2 regions of the Streptomyces sp. NPDC003016 genome follow, and region 1 is predicted to be linked to the other one. Evidence: riboswitches for the same ligand, from Rfam matches in the RefSeq annotation. Region 1 holds a riboswitch; the other holds the start of a gene.

Region 1 (7,448 bases):
CGAATTGGGCCGTACGCGTGACCGGTGGAGCCGGTGGAGCCGGTGGAGCGAGCGCGTTCAGTAGGCGCGCGGCGCCGGGTAGCCGTAGCCGCCCTGCGCGGCGGAGGAGGGCGGGGCGGGCGCCTGCGCCTCGCGGTCGTAGAACGGGCGGGCGTTGGCACGCAGCCACATGGAGACCGGGTCGTACGCGTCGGACATCGTGACGGTGGAGACGGGCAGCCCCTCGGGGACCGCGCCGACCGACTGCCGCATCATCGCGCGCACCGCGTCGACGGACTGCGGGCCCGTGTCGTAGAGGTCGAGTCCGATGGCCAGGTACGGCACCCCGAGCGCCGGCTGCACCCAGGCGCGGCGCAGGGCGCGGACCGCGGGCGTACGGTGGGCGTTCTGCGTGAGCAGGGCGTAGAACTGGGGGATCTCGACGGCCGGTTCGGACAGCCGCAGCGGTCCGGCGGGCATCCGGTCGAGCCCGGTGGCGATACGCCGCAGATCGAGCCACGGGATGCCGACGCCGCCGCCGGGAGCGTGCGGGTTCAGCCAGATGCCCCAGCGGTCGGGGAAGAGCGCGCGGGCGACGTCCTGGCCCGTGACCACTTCGTACGCCCGGCTCCAGCCGCTCGCGGCGAGCTCCTGGGCGGAGGTGACGCACGGCGCGTAACCGAGCCCGTCGACCTCCATGTTTCCGTACTGGGCGTCGGGGGAGCCCGCCTGGCCGTGCCAGAGCAGCATCCAGACCCGGCCGCCGGCCGGGTCGGCGAGGGCGCGCAGCAGCGCCTCGTACGCGTCGTACCGCCCGGGTGTCACCTGGCGCAGCATGTGCTCGACCTGCCCGGCCGCCGCAGTGCCTGACGCGCTCACCCTGGGTCCCGCCCCTCTTCGATCCACCGTGTTGCACCAGCTTAAGCGGCAGCACCGACACAGAGCACGAGTCAGGCGCGCGTGTAGAAGGGCCGCACCTTCTCCAGCATCCAGCCCGCGACCGGGTCCTGCGCCACGTCCAGCAGGAGCAGGTTGACCGGCCAGGGCACCTGGACCCGGCCGAGCGCCCGGCCGAGCGCGTCCATCGGGGCGTTCGGGCCGGCGCCCTCCCGGGCCGCCAGCTGTACGCCGACGAACAGTGTCGGGGACCCGCCCTCGATGCTGGCGAGCGCCCTGCGGGCGGTCACCACCACACCGCTCTCCTCGAACTCGCCGGCCGCGGCGGAGAGGAAGTCGACCGGCTCCTGCTGCCAGTCCGGCTCGAAGAGCCGCACCCTGCCCCCGGTGGCCGGCCCGTCCAGCGGCGTACGGCCGGCCCGGCAGAGCTCGGCGACGGCGGGCGGCGGCAGCGGCACCCCGACCACGCCGTCCGGGTTCACGGCGATGCCGAGCTGCGGGGGCAGGCCGCGGGCGAACTCGCGGGCGGGCGCCACGGTGAAGGACATGTGGGGCCCGGCGCACCGGCGCAGCTGCTCCTCGGAGCTGTACACGGGGACGTACGCCTCGCCGTGGAGGTCCAGGGTGGGCAGGTCGAGGCTCGGGGAGTCGGGCCCGCCGCCGTTCGGCAGCGGCACCCACACCTGGCTGCGCCCCAGCACCTCGACGATGCGGGCGCCCGCGGCGGGGGCGCCGACCGAGGCGGCCAGCACTTCTTCGAGTTCGTTGCCGGGCCAGCCGCCTCCGCCGTGCGGGTGGGCGGGCAGGGGGAAGTCTGGGTAGTCCACGGGCACGACCCTAACGCGGCGCCGGCGGCACCCCGCGGGGCTGTTCCCGTAACCGGAGCTCCGTCCCGGCCGGGAAGTCGATCCCCGTCAGCGCCCCCGCCGCGTCCCGGTCCAGCAGCACCGCCGACGCGCACCCGGCGGGGAGCCGGCCGCCCTCCGCGTCCCGGACCAGCCGGCCCACCGCCCGCCGGTGCCGGGCGAACGCGTAGCCCGAGACCCCGCGGCCCCGCTCCTCCTGGCCGGCCCGCGCCACCTGCGGCGTCACGTCGAGCAGCACCAGGTGCAGGGCGACGCCCCGCCGGCGGGCGTCGCGCGCCAGCCAGCGCCGTACCCAGGCGAGCGTGCCGCAGTCGTGGACCACGACGCTCCCGCCGGAGCGCAGGGCCCGCCGCAGCCCGGCGTAGTGGGCGGCCCGTACGAGGGGGCGGTAGAGGGCGTACGGCAGCAGGCGCGGCATGCGCGCCTCCCACCGCTCGCGGACGTCCTGCGAGTCGATGCGGTGCGTCCCCGCCGTCGCCGCACGCCGGATCAGGGTGCTCTTGCCGCTGCCGGGCAGCCCCGAGACGACCACGACGTCGCCGGCCGCGAAGGCCAGCGTGCGCGGGCTGCGCCCGGCGCGTTCGCGCAGGTCGCGGACGGTGGGCACCGGCCGGCGGGTGGTCTCCCTGGCCGGCACGCCCTGTGGTGCGGGCACCGCGCCGTGCGTGGTGCCCGCGGTCGTCACGTACGCACCGGGCCGCTGCAACGTCATCGCACTCCCCCTGTCAGGTGTCCCCGCCCTTTTCCCCACCCTTGCCCAAGAAGTGTAAAGAAAAGGTAATGCGTCACAAGTGATTTGCCGCTGTGTCCAGGTACTGCCCGGCCGTCCCGCCACCGGAGGATGCGTGCAATGATGTGCCCGCCAACTCCATACCGGCCGCTTGAATCCGCGCGGGAGAGTCCGAAGCACGCAGAAGCACTCCAGGAGTGCCCGGTGCCCAGGACGCCGAAGGAGCAAGTCCCTCCCTTGAATCTCTCAGGCCCCGTACCGCGCGGGCGAGGCAGATCTGAAAAGCGGGCCGCCATGTCGCGGCTCCACCCAAGGTGCAAGCCGGGACTCTCCCGGTGAACCTCTCAGGTTCCGATGACAGATGGGGAGGATTGTCCTCACCTGTCATGCCCTGCCCTGGGAGCCCCACACATGAGCAATGCCCCCCGCCACACCGCCCTCGACGCAACTCACCGTTCGCTGGGCGCGACCATGACCGACTTCGCGGGCTGGGACATGCCGCTGCGGTACGCCAGCGAGCGCGACGAGCACAACGCCGTACGGACCCGCGCGGGCCTCTTCGACCTCTCCCACATGGGCGAGATCACCGTCACCGGCCCCCAGGCCGTGAACGCCCTCGACCACGCGCTCGTCGGCAACATCGGCACGATCGGCCCCGGCCGCGCCCGCTACACGATGATCTGCCAGGAGGACGGCGGAATCCTCGACGACCTGATCGTCTACCGGCTCGGTGAGACCGAATACATGGTCGTCGCCAATGCAGGGAACGCCCAGACCGTCCTCGACGCGATCACCGAGCGCGCCGCCGGGTTCGACGCCGTCGTACGGGACGACCGTGACGCGTACGCCCTGATCGCCGTCCAGGGCCCCGAGTCCCCCGGCATCCTGAAGTCCGTCACCGACGCCGACCTCGACGGGCTGAAGTACTACGCCGGTCTGCCCGGCACCGTCGCCGGCGTCCCCGCCCTCATCGCCCGTACCGGCTACACCGGCGAGGACGGCTTCGAGCTCTTCGTCGCGCCGGCCGACGCCGAGCAGCTGTGGCAGGCGCTGACGGACGCGGGCAAGGACGCCGGCCTCGTCCCCGCCGGCCTCTCCTGCCGCGACACCCTGCGCCTCGAAGCGGGCATGCCGCTGTACGGGCACGAGCTGACCACCGCGCTGACCCCCTTCGACGCGGGCCTGGGCCGGGTCGTGAAGTTCGAGAAGGAGGGCGACTTCGTCGGCCGCGCCGCCCTGGAGGCCGCCGCCGAGCGCGCCGAGACCGCGCCCCCGCGCAAGCTGGTCGGCCTGGTCGCCGAGGGCCGCCGCGTCCCGCGCGCCGGCTTCTCCGTGGTCGCCGACGGCAAGGTCGTCGGCGAGGTCACCTCGGGCGCCCCGTCCCCGACGCTGGGCAGGCCGATCGCCATGGCGTACGTCGACGCCGCGCACGCGGCGCCCGGCACCCCCGGCGTCGGCGTCGACATCCGCGGCACGCATGAGCCGTACGAGGTCGTCGCGCTGCCGTTCTACAAGCGCCGGAAGTGACCCCCCGCACAACCTTCCCGTTCACCAGCACTCCCCCGCGTACAGGAGAATTCAGGTCATGAGCAACCCCCAGCAGCTGCGTTACAGCAAGGAGCACGAGTGGCTGTCGACCGCCGAGGACGGCGTCGCGACGGTCGGCATCACGGAGTTCGCGGCCAACGCGCTCGGTGACGTCGTGTACGCCCAGCTCCCGGCGGTCGGCGACACGGTGACCGCGGGCGAGTCCTGCGGCGAGCTGGAGTCGACGAAGTCCGTCAGCGACCTGTACTCCCCGGTCACCGGCGAGATCGTCGAGGCCAACCAGGACGTCGTGGACGACCCGGCGCTGGTGAACTCCGCCCCCTTCGAGGGCGGCTGGCTCTTCAAGGTGCGCGTCGCGGAGGAGCCGGCCGACCTGCTCTCCGCCGACGAGTACGACGCCTTCTCCTCCGGCAACTAAGACCTCGAACGGGACCGTGATGACGCTTCTCAACACTCCCCTCCATGAGCTCGACCCGGACGTCGCCGCCGCCGTCGACGCCGAGCTGCTCCGCCAGCAGTCCACCCTCGAAATGATCGCCTCGGAGAACTTCGCTCCGGTCGCGGTCATGGAGGCCCAGGGCTCCGTCCTCACCAACAAGTACGCCGAGGGCTACCCGGGCCGCCGCTACTACGGCGGCTGCGAGCACGTCGACGTCGTCGAGCAGATCGCCATCGACCGCGTCAAGGCGCTCTTCGGCGCCGAGCACGCGAACGTACAGCCGCACTCGGGCGCCCAGGCCAACGCGGCGGCGATGTTCGCGCTGCTCAAGCCCGGTGACACGATCATGGGCCTGAACCTGGCCCACGGCGGTCACCTGACCCACGGCATGAAGATCAACTTCTCCGGCAAGCTCTACAACGTGGTCGCGTACCACGTGGACGACGCCACCGGTGAGGTCGACATGGCCGAGGTCGAGCGCCTCGCCAAGGAGTCGAAGCCCAAGCTGATCGTGGCCGGCTGGTCCGCGTACCCGCGCCGGCTGGACTTCGCCGCCTTCCGCCGCATCGCGGACGAGGTCGGCGCGTACCTCATGGTCGACATGGCGCACTTCGCCGGGCTGGTGGCCGCGGGCCTGCACCCGAACCCGGTGCCGCACGCCCACGTCGTCACCACGACCACGCACAAGACCCTCGGCGGCCCGCGCGGCGGAGTCATCCTCTCCACCGCCGAGCTCGCCAAGAAGATCAACTCCGCGGTCTTCCCCGGCCAGCAGGGCGGTCCGCTGGAGCACGTCATCGCGGCGAAGGCGGTCTCCTTCAAGGTCGCCGCCTCCGAAGAGTTCAAGGAGCGCCAGCAGCGCACCCTGGACGGCGCCCGCATCCTGGCCGAGCGCCTGGTGCAGCCGGACGTCACCGAGCACGGCGTGTCCGTCCTCACCGGCGGCACGGACGTCCACCTGGTCCTGGTCGACCTGCGGAACTCCGAGCTCGACGGCCAGCAGGCCGAGGACCGTCTCCACGGCCTCGGCATCACGGTCAACCGCAACGCCATCCCGAACGACCCCCGGCCCCCGATGGTCACCTCGGGTCTGCGGATCGGTACGCCGGCCCTGGCCACCCGCGGTTTCCAGGCCGAGGACTTCGCCGAGGTCGCGGACATCATCGCCGAGGCGCTGAAGCCGTCGTACGACGCCGAGGCCCTGTCCGCCCGGGTGACCGCCCTGGCCGGCAAGCACCCGCTTTACCCTGGTCTGAAGTAGTTACGTACGACACAGACTGGAATGCCGGGGCACCGCGCACACTGAACAGTGAGTGCGGTGCCCCGCACCTTGTACCCGCCATTGATCATCTGCACCACCCCGGCAGACAGCGGCGTCTACCCACCCTTAGGAGTTCCCCCGTGGCCATCTCGGTCTTCGACCTGTTCTCGATCGGCATCGGCCCCTCCAGCTCTCATACGGTCGGGCCGATGCGCGCCGCCCGGCTCTTCGCGGGGCGCCTCAAGAACGACGGCCTGATGGCCCACACCACCGCGATACGCGCCGAGCTGTTCGGCTCCCTCGGCGCGACCGGTCACGGCCACGGCACCCCGAAGGCCGTACTGCTCGGCCTGGAGGGGGAGTCCCCGCGCACGGTCGACGTCGAGACCGCCGACGACCGGGTCGAGCGGATCAGGGCGGGCGGGCGCATCAATCTGCTCGGTGTGCACGAGATCGGTTTCGACTTCGACGAGGACCTGGTCCTGCACCGCCGCAAGGCCCTCCCGTACCACGCCAACGGCATGACCCTGTGGGCGTACGACGCCCAGGGCGCGCCGCTGCTGGAGAAGACGTACTACTCGGTGGGCGGCGGCTTCGTCGTCGACGAGGACGCGGTCGGCGAGGACCGGATCAAACTCGACGACACCGTGCTGAAGTACCCCTTCCGGACGGGTGACGAGCTGCTGCGGCTGGCCGGGGAGACCGGGCTGTCGATCTCCGCGCTGATGCTGGAGAACGAGAAGGCCTGGCGGACGGAGCCGGAGATCCGCGAGGGGCTGCTGGAGATCTGGCGGGCCATGCAGGACTGCGTCGCGCGCGGCATGTCCCAGGAGGGCATTCTGCCCGGCGGCCTGAAGGTGCGCCGGCGCGCCGCGAACACCGCCCGCAAGCTGCGCTCCGAGGGCGACCCGCTGGCCCTGTCGATGGAGTGGATCACGCTCTACGCGATGGCGGTCAACGAGGAGAACGCCGCGGGCGGCCGCGTCGTCACCGCCCCGACCAACGGCGCCGCCGGCATCATCCCGGCCGTCCTGCACTACTACATGAACTTCGTACCGGGCGCGGACGAGGAGGGCGTGGTCCGCTTCCTGCTCTCCGCGGGCGCGATCGGCATGCTCTTCAAGGAGAACGCCTCGATCTCCGGCGCCGAGGTCGGCTGCCAGGGCGAGGTCGGCTCCGCCTGCTCGATGGCGGCCGGCGCGCTGGCCGAGGTCCTCGGCGGCACCCCCGAGCAGGTCGAGAACGCGGCCGAGATCGGTATGGAGCACAACCTGGGCCTGACCTGCGACCCGGTCGGCGGCCTGGTCCAGATCCCGTGCATCGAGCGCAACGGCATGGCGGCGGTCAAGGCCGTCACGGCGGCGAAGATGGCGATGCGGGGCGACGGCAGCCACAAGGTCTCCCTGGACAAGGTCATCAAGACCATGAAGGAGACCGGCGCGGACATGTCGGTGAAGTACAAGGAGACCGCGCGCGGCGGTCTGGCGGTGAACATCATCGAGTGCTGAGGGACAGCGCCCGAAGCGGCGGCGCCTGACCTGAAGGGGCGGCACCTGAAGGGGCAGCGTCTGAAGGGGCAGCGTCTGATCAAGGGCTCCCGTCCTCGGGTTCCGCCGTGGCCGTGCGCCGGCCGGTGCGGGGTGCGAGGACGAGGGCGAGGGCGAGTAATACTTTCTTCATGCCCTCACGTATTACGCACGTCCGGCGGGCCACCGCACGGGACGGGAA
Region 2 (7,448 bases), on a different contig from region 1:
CCCAGCGGCACATTCACTCGGCATGCGACAGAAAGCAGATACCAGCGCCCTGCCGTCGGTGAGAAAAGCCGATGATTTCCGGCCTACCGCTTTCGCCGGAACTTTCCAGGCCACGGGCCTGAGCTCCCAGTGAATGGGTAGATTCTCCGCAGGAAAAGGTCCGGATACCGCCTTGCCCGCAATGCCGGCGACCGCTAGTCGAAACATCATGTGAACACATGTCGTATAAACTCCGCAGACGAGGCAGAGAGTTGGCGCCCGGCCATCGTCCCACGGCCCCCCTCTGACCCCGCACCTGCATCACACGCAGACAGCGCCGTCCGCACCGCCCACGTATCACCGTGTCTCCCAAGTGAGAGGCGACCCACCATGCCGCTGCTTGTCCCCTCGGCTCCCGCGCCCGCCCTGCGCAGCGTCCTCGCGGCACTCGGTTCCCCCACCGCCGTCCGGGAGGCCCGTCCCGCGGCCCTCCGTGCGGCCCAGGGACCCCTCAGCCCCGAGTTCCCTCTTCCCGTCCACGTCCTGGACGGGATCATCCCCTCCGGCAGGCCACCGCGCGCCCGGCTGACCGGCTGGCGGTTCCTGATCCGCAGCGGCGACCGCACGGTGGCCGCCGCCGACAGCATGCTCACCCCCGACGGGTGGGCCTTCTCCCATTTCTGTGAGGGCCCGTACATCACCTCCAGCGAGCGCGCGCTGCGTCAGGCCGAGGCGATGACGACGCGCTACCAGCCCCGCCTGCTGTCCGTGCCGGAGCTCTACATGCTCACCCTGTGGCTGCACGACGGCCCCGAAACCCACACCGACGCCTCCGACACGATGCCGCTGCCGACGGACCTGCTCGTGCCCCTGGCGCCCGCGCCGCCCGGCATCGCCTCGCACCGCCCGCACCGGGTCGCCGACCTGCTGCCGCTGCTGACCCACCGGCTCGCACCACCGGCGGCCACCCCGCTCCTCAGCCAGTCCGCCTGACGACAGCGCGACAGCGCGACCAGCCCTCACAAGCTCCTCGCGACGCCCTTCACGTCCCCTGTGCCCCGTGCCCGCTCCGGCACGGGGCACAGTACTGACCCATGCCGACCCGTCCGGACTAGCCCGTACCGGCCACCCCGAACCACCCGAAAATACGCCCCGGTTGAGCTGAACCGCCCGCACGGGTGACGCGTCATCAATCAGTGAGGAGAGCTGTCGTGAAATCCCTGCGGATCGACGTCCGTAGGGCAACACTGGGACCGGACCGATTGATACGGGGGGCGGCCATGAGCACCGCATCGAGCCGCAGGACACTCACCACAACGCAGCGAAAGAACCCTTCCATGTGCCAGCACCAACCAGCCTGCCCGACCGCCGAATCCGCCGATCGGGAAGCCGCCCGTCTCGTGGCACACCATCCGGAGCAGGGCTGGAGCCTGCTGTGCAACGGAGTTCTCGTCTTCGAGGACACCGGCGAACTGCTGCCGGACGGCCAGATCATCGCCCCGCACCGCCCGCTGGACGTCGTCAAGGCCGCGTAGCCCGGCCCGTACGCCGAGTACGGCCGTAGCGCGGTACGACGGAGGGGCCGGTCCGGAGAAATCCTCCGGACCGGCCCCGACGCACATCGGCGCCTCTGCGCCGTCCCCGCGTCCGTCAGTTGTCGTACGCGTCCAGCGGCGGGCACGAGCAGACGAGGTTGCGGTCACCGAACGCGCCGTCGATCCGGCGCACCGGCGGCCAGTACTTGTCCGAGGCCGAGACCCCGGCCGGGAAGACCGCCACCTCACGGCTGTACGCGTGCTCCCACTCGCCGCCCAGCGCGGCCGCCGTGTGCGGCGCGTTGCGCAGCGGGTTGTCGTCCGCGGGCCACTCGCCCGACGCGACCTTCTCGATCTCGCCGCGAATGGCGATCATCGTGTCGCAGAACCGGTCGATCTCCGCCAGGTCCTCGCTCTCGGTCGGCTCGATCATCAGCGTCCCCGCCACCGGGAACGACATGGTCGGCGCATGGAAGCCGTAGTCGATGAGGCGCTTGGCGATGTCGTCCACGCTGACGCCCGTCGCCTTCGACAGCGGCCGCAGGTCGACGATGGCCTCGTGCGCCACCAGCCCGTTGGGGCCGGTGTAGAGCACGGGGTAGTGCGGCTCCAGCCGCTTGGCGATGTAGTTCGCCGCGAGCACGGCGACCTGCGTGGCGCGCTTGAGCCCCTCGCCGCCCATCAGGCGGACGTACGCCCACGAGATCGGCAGAATGCCCGCCGAGCCCCACGGAGCGGCCGAGATGGGCCCCACGCCCGTCTCCGGACCGGCCGTCGGCTGGAGCGGGTGGTTCGGCAGGTACGGCGCCAGGTGGGCCCGTACGCCGACCGGACCGACGCCGGGGCCGCCGCCGCCGTGCGGGATGCAGAAGGTCTTGTGCAGGTTCAGGTGGGACACGTCCCCACCGAACTTGCCCGGCTTGGCGAGTCCGACCAGCGCGTTGAGGTTGGCGCCGTCGACATAGACCTGACCGCCGGCCTCGTGCACCGTCGCGCAGATGTCGGCGACGTGTTCCTCGAACACCCCGTGCGTGGACGGGTAGGTGATCATCAGCACCGACAGCTCGTCGCGGTACTGCTCGATCTTGGCGTGCAGGTCCTCGACGTCGACCTCACCGTCCTCGCGGGTCTTGACCACGACGACCTTCATGCCGGCCATGACCGCGCTCGCCGCGTTGGTCCCGTGCGCGGACGACGGGATCAGGCACACCGTGCGCTGCTCGTCGCCATTGGCCCGGTGGTACGCCCGTACCGCCAGCAGCCCTGCCAGCTCGCCCTGTGAACCGGCGTTCGGCTGGATCGACACCGCGTCGTACCCGGTGACCTCGGCCAGCCGCTCCTCCAGCTCCCGGATGAGCGTCAGGTACCCCTGCGCCTGCTCGACCGGCGCGAAGGGGTGGACCGCCCCGAACTCCGGCCAGGTGACCGGCTCCATCTCGGTGGTCGCGTTCAGCTTCATCGTGCAGGAGCCGAGCGGGATCATGCCGCGGTCGAGCGCGTAGTCGCGGTCGGCGAGCCTGCGCAGGTAGCGCAGCATCGCGGTCTCGGAACGGTGCTGGTGGAAGACGGGGTGCGTGAGGACCTCGTCGCTCCGCAGCAGCCCCTCGGGCAGCGCGTCGGCCGTCTTCGCGTCGAGCGCCTCGATGTCGGCGTCGACCCCGAAGGCCGACCAGACCGCGGCGACCTGCGCGCGGGCCGTCGTCTCGTCGCAGGCGAAGGAGACGTGGTCGGCATCGACCAGGTACAGGTTGACCCCGCCCTCACGGGCCGCGGCGACGACCTCGGCCGCCCTGCCCGGGACCCGCGCGGTCAGCGTGTCGAAGTACGAGCCGTGCACGACCTCGACCCCGCCGGCCCGCAGACCCTCGGCGAGCAGCGTCGCGTACCGGTGCGTGCGGCGCGCGATGCCGCGCAGCCCGTCGGGCCCGTGGTAGACGGCGTACATGCCGGCCATGACGGCGAGCAGCACCTGCGCCGTGCAGATGTTGCTGGTGGCCTTCTCCCGGCGGATGTGCTGTTCCCGCGTCTGGAGCGCCAGCCGGTACGCCTTGTTGCCGTCGGCGTCGACGGAGACACCGACGAGCCGCCCCGGCAGGCTGCGCGCGAACTTCTCACGTACGGCCATGAACCCGGCGTGCGGGCCGCCGAAGCCCATCGGCACACCGAAGCGCTGGGTGGTGCCCACCGCGATGTCCGCGCCGAGCTCGCCGGGCGAGGTCAGCAGCGTCAGCGCCAGCAGGTCGGCGGCGACGGTGACGATCGCACCGAGCTCGTGCGCCTGCTCGATGACGGGCTGGATGTCCCGTACGGCGCCCGAGGCGCCCGGGTACTGAAGCAGCACGCCGAAGACACCGCGCCCGGCGACCTCGGCCGGAATGCCTCCGGACAGATCGGCGACGACGACGTCGACACCGGTCGGCTCCGCACGCGTCCGGATGACGGCCACGGTCTGCGGCAGCGTGTCGGAGTCGATCAGGAAGACGCCGTTCTTGACCTTGCCGACGCGGCGCGAGAGCGCCACGGCCTCGGCGGCCGCGGTGCCCTCGTCGAGCAGGGAGGCGCCCGAGGTCGGCAGACCGGTCAGATCGGCGACCATCGTCTGGAAGTTGAGCAGCGCCTCCAGCCGGCCCTGCGAGATCTCCGGCTGGTAGGGCGTGTACGCCGTGTACCAGGCCGGGTTCTCCATGACGTTGCGCAGGATCACCGGCGGCGTGAAGGTGCCGTAGTAGCCGAGCCCGATCATCGGGGCGAGCACCTGGTTGCGGTCCGCGAGCGTACGCAGCTCGGCCAGGACCTCGGCCTCGGTGCGGGCGTCGGGCAGCCCGAGCGCCTCGGCGCTCTTGATGGCGTCCGGCACCGCGGCCGCGGTCAGCTCGTCGAGCGAGCCGTACCCGACCTGGGCGAGCATCTTGGCCTGAGCTCCGGCATCGGGCCCGATGTGGCGCTGCTCGAAGGGGATGCCACGCTCGAGCTGCGAGAGCGGAATGCGGTGTGCGGTCATCTGCGGAAGGCCTCCTGGTCTGACGCGACCTGCGAGGGGCACCACGGCACGGGTGCCCGGACGGCCTCCCCCTCTGTCATCTCAACCTGAGAGCTTCACCGGAAGACCGTACGGACATCGCTGACGTCGAAGGTCGTTCCGGCTTTCACCGTCGGTGAGGAAGGGAGCCGCGACAGGTGCTGTGCTGCTCTCCAGCACATGCCCGCCCGACGCCCGCCCTGCTTTCCAGAGTGACCTCGTCCGTGCGGTACGGGGGCCTGAGAGATTCCGGGGAGGATTTGCTCCTTCGGCGTCCCCGGCATGTTCACCGGCGACTCTCCCGCACGGGGTCAGCAGCCATTTGCCAGCCTACCAGCGGGCCTCGTCACAGATCCCTCGAGTGGCCGAGTCCACAGTTGTGGCCTTTCGTAGGGTCTACGGAGCAGCTGCGATCAGTTGGAGGGACCGTGCAGACCGACATCGATCCGCGCAGTCTGATCGGCCGGAAGGCGTTCGACCGCAATGGCACCAAGATCGGAACGGTGGACGAGGTGTACCTCGACGACGCCACGGGGGAACCCGAATGGGCAGCCGTACGCACCGGCCTCTTCGGCCGCGACGCCTTCGTCCCCCTGGAGCCCAGCACGGTCGTGAACGACTCCCTCCGCGTCCCCTACGACCGCTCGCTGATCAAGGACGCCCCGGACTTCGGCGTCGGCCGCCACCTCTCCCCCGAGCAGGAACTCCAGCTCTACCACCACTACGGGCTCGACATCTCCTCCCCCGCCCCCGGCCGGGACTTCGGCCGGCTGGCCGGTGACGACCCCGCCTGATCCCCGGCCGCCCTCACCAGCGGGAGCGGATCCGACGGCACCAGATCCGGATCGTCCACCTTGAAGGTCCGCACCCGCCCGGGCGCCGACGTCGGCTCCTCGAACCGCACGGTGACCCGTCCGACCCCGCTGCCCTGCACCCATCCCGCTCCGTACGCGACGTGCCGCACGTCCTGCCCGGCCAGCCACCGGCGCTCCGGCGGCGGCTCGGGCACCGGCGCCGCCAGCACCCCGCCGCCGCCCGGGTCCGTCTGCACGGCTTCTTCCGCCGACTGCGACTCCGCCTGCGCCCGCTCACCGGCCGCCTGGGCGAAAAGGTCTTCCTGCGTGAAGTCGGCGAGCCCGGTGACCCCCACCCCGAGCAGCCGCACCCCGCCCGTGGTGTCCACCGACTCCAGCAGCCGTCCTGCGGCCTCGCGCACCACTGCGGGGTCGTCCGTCGGCCCCCGCAGCGTCTCGGAACGCGTCAGCGTCGAGAAGTCGTACCTCCGCACCTTGAGGACCACCGTCCTGCCCGAGCGCCCGGCCGCCCGCAACCGCTGCACACACCGGTCGGACAGCCGGACCACTTCAGTCCTGATCCTGACCCGGTCGTGCAGGTCCACCTCGAAGGTGTCCTCGACCGACACCGATTTCGCGTCCCGCTCGGCCACCACGGGCCGGTCGTCGTGCCCGACGGCCATCCGGTACAGCGAGACCCCGTGCGCCTTCCCCAGCAGCCGTACGAGCTCGTCCTCGCCCGCTTCCACCAGGTCGACGACGGCCGTCATCCCCGCCCGCCGAAGGTGCTCCCCGGTGGCGGGCCCGACCCCCGGCAGTGTCCGTACGGGCATCGGCCCCAGCAGCTCGCGCTCGGTGCCCGGCTCTATCAGCGTCAGCCCGTCCGGCTTGGCCTGCTCCGACGCGATCTTCGCGAGCATCTTGGAGCCCGCGAGCCCCACGGACCCCGTGAGCCCCGTGACCGCCCGGATGTCCGCCCGCAGCCGCTCTCCGGCCCTGCGGGCGGAAGCCGAATCGTCGGCCACCCCGCCCGCCTCCAGATCGACGAAGGCCTCGTCGAGACTCAGCGGCTCCACCAGCGGGGAGAGCCGGCCGAGGAGCTCCATGACCTGTTCGCTCACGGAACGGTAGAGGGAGAAGCGCGGCATCAGATAGGCGGCGTTCGGGCACAGCCGACGGGCCTGGGCCACCGGCATCGCGGAATGCACCCCGAAGCGCCTGGCCTCGTACGAGGCGGTGGCGACGACCCCGCGGGTCCCGATGCCGCCGACCACCACCGGCTTTCCGCGCAGACTCGGCTTCGCCGCCTGCTCTGCGGCGGCGTAGAAGGCATCCATGTCGAGATGCAGGATGGTGGGCGCGGCTCTCACACCACCGATGCTGCCGTACGGCACTGACAATCGGCGGCCGGCAGCACGGCAGGGGGCCGGACCGCCCGTCAGACCGCCTTGTTGCGGCGCCGGGCGAGTTCGTCGGTGGGGTTGTGGCCCACCAGCGTCTCGCCCGTGTCGACGCGCTCGCCGTGCAACTGGGACAGCGCACTCTCCACGTCCCGCCAGACCACGCCCACGGCGATCCCGAACACGCCCTGCCCGCCCTGGAGGAGTTCGACGACCTCGTCGGGCGACGAGCACTCGTACACCGTCGCGCCGTCGCTCATGAGCGTCATCCGCTCGAGATCCTGAAACCCGCGGGCCCGCAGGTGCTGGACGGCGGCCCGGATGTTCTGCAGTGCGACACCGGTGTCCAGGAACCGCTTGACGATCTTGAGGACGACGACGTCGCGGAAGCTGTAGAGACGCTGTGTACCCGACCCGTAAGCGGGCCGCACGCTCGGCTCGACCAGCCCCGTGCGCGCCCAGTAGTCAAGCTGCCGGTACGTGATCCCAGCCGCCGCACAGGCGGTCGGCCCCCGGTATCCGACGCTGTCCGTGCTGTCGGCCGCCGCTGTCCCGCCCATGGCCGACGTCACGCTCTGCCGCCCCGCCAGAGGGCCGACCGCACTGCCGTGAAGCGGATACGGCCCGCCCGCCACCGTACCGTCGCCGCTGCTTCTCACGCCGACCTCCGTCCTTGACCTGCCCTGTCGACGGTAGGCAGTCACCCGGGGTGCGTCAACGA

The links. A riboswitch is a leader RNA that binds a small molecule or an ion and turns the genes downstream of it on or off. The one in region 1 is predicted to bind glycine.
Region 2: another riboswitch for glycine. It lies ahead of gcvP (aminomethyl-transferring glycine dehydrogenase); the one in region 1 lies ahead of gcvT (glycine cleavage system aminomethyltransferase GcvT).

The regions. Positions count from the first base shown of each region.
Region 1 covers NZ_JBSFTV010000008.1:51,614-59,061, reverse strand. Annotated here, with positions in the region: gene ACWDZ4_RS08920 (enhanced serine sensitivity protein SseB C-terminal domain-containing protein) at 58-858, opposite strand; gene ACWDZ4_RS08915 (enhanced serine sensitivity protein SseB) at 930-1,703, opposite strand; gene ACWDZ4_RS08910 (AAA family ATPase) at 1,714-2,454, opposite strand; glycine riboswitch at 2,625-2,743, shown strand; glycine riboswitch at 2,744-2,843, shown strand; gene gcvT (glycine cleavage system aminomethyltransferase GcvT) at 2,884-3,999, shown strand; gene gcvH (glycine cleavage system protein GcvH) at 4,058-4,438, shown strand; gene glyA (serine hydroxymethyltransferase) at 4,458-5,720, shown strand; gene ACWDZ4_RS08890 (L-serine ammonia-lyase) at 5,861-7,228, shown strand; gene ACWDZ4_RS08885 (GNAT family N-acetyltransferase) at 7,399-7,448, shown strand, end outside.
Region 2 covers NZ_JBSFTV010000049.1:7,975-15,422, reverse strand. Annotated here, with positions in the region: gene ACWDZ4_RS30590 (hypothetical protein) at 370-972, shown strand; gene ACWDZ4_RS30585 (DUF5999 family protein) at 1,317-1,514, shown strand; gene gcvP (aminomethyl-transferring glycine dehydrogenase) at 1,630-4,515, opposite strand; glycine riboswitch at 4,751-4,847, opposite strand; gene ACWDZ4_RS30575 (PRC-barrel domain-containing protein) at 4,962-5,327, shown strand; gene ACWDZ4_RS30570 (DNA polymerase IV) at 5,255-6,697, opposite strand; gene ACWDZ4_RS30565 (MerR family transcriptional regulator) at 6,766-7,386, opposite strand.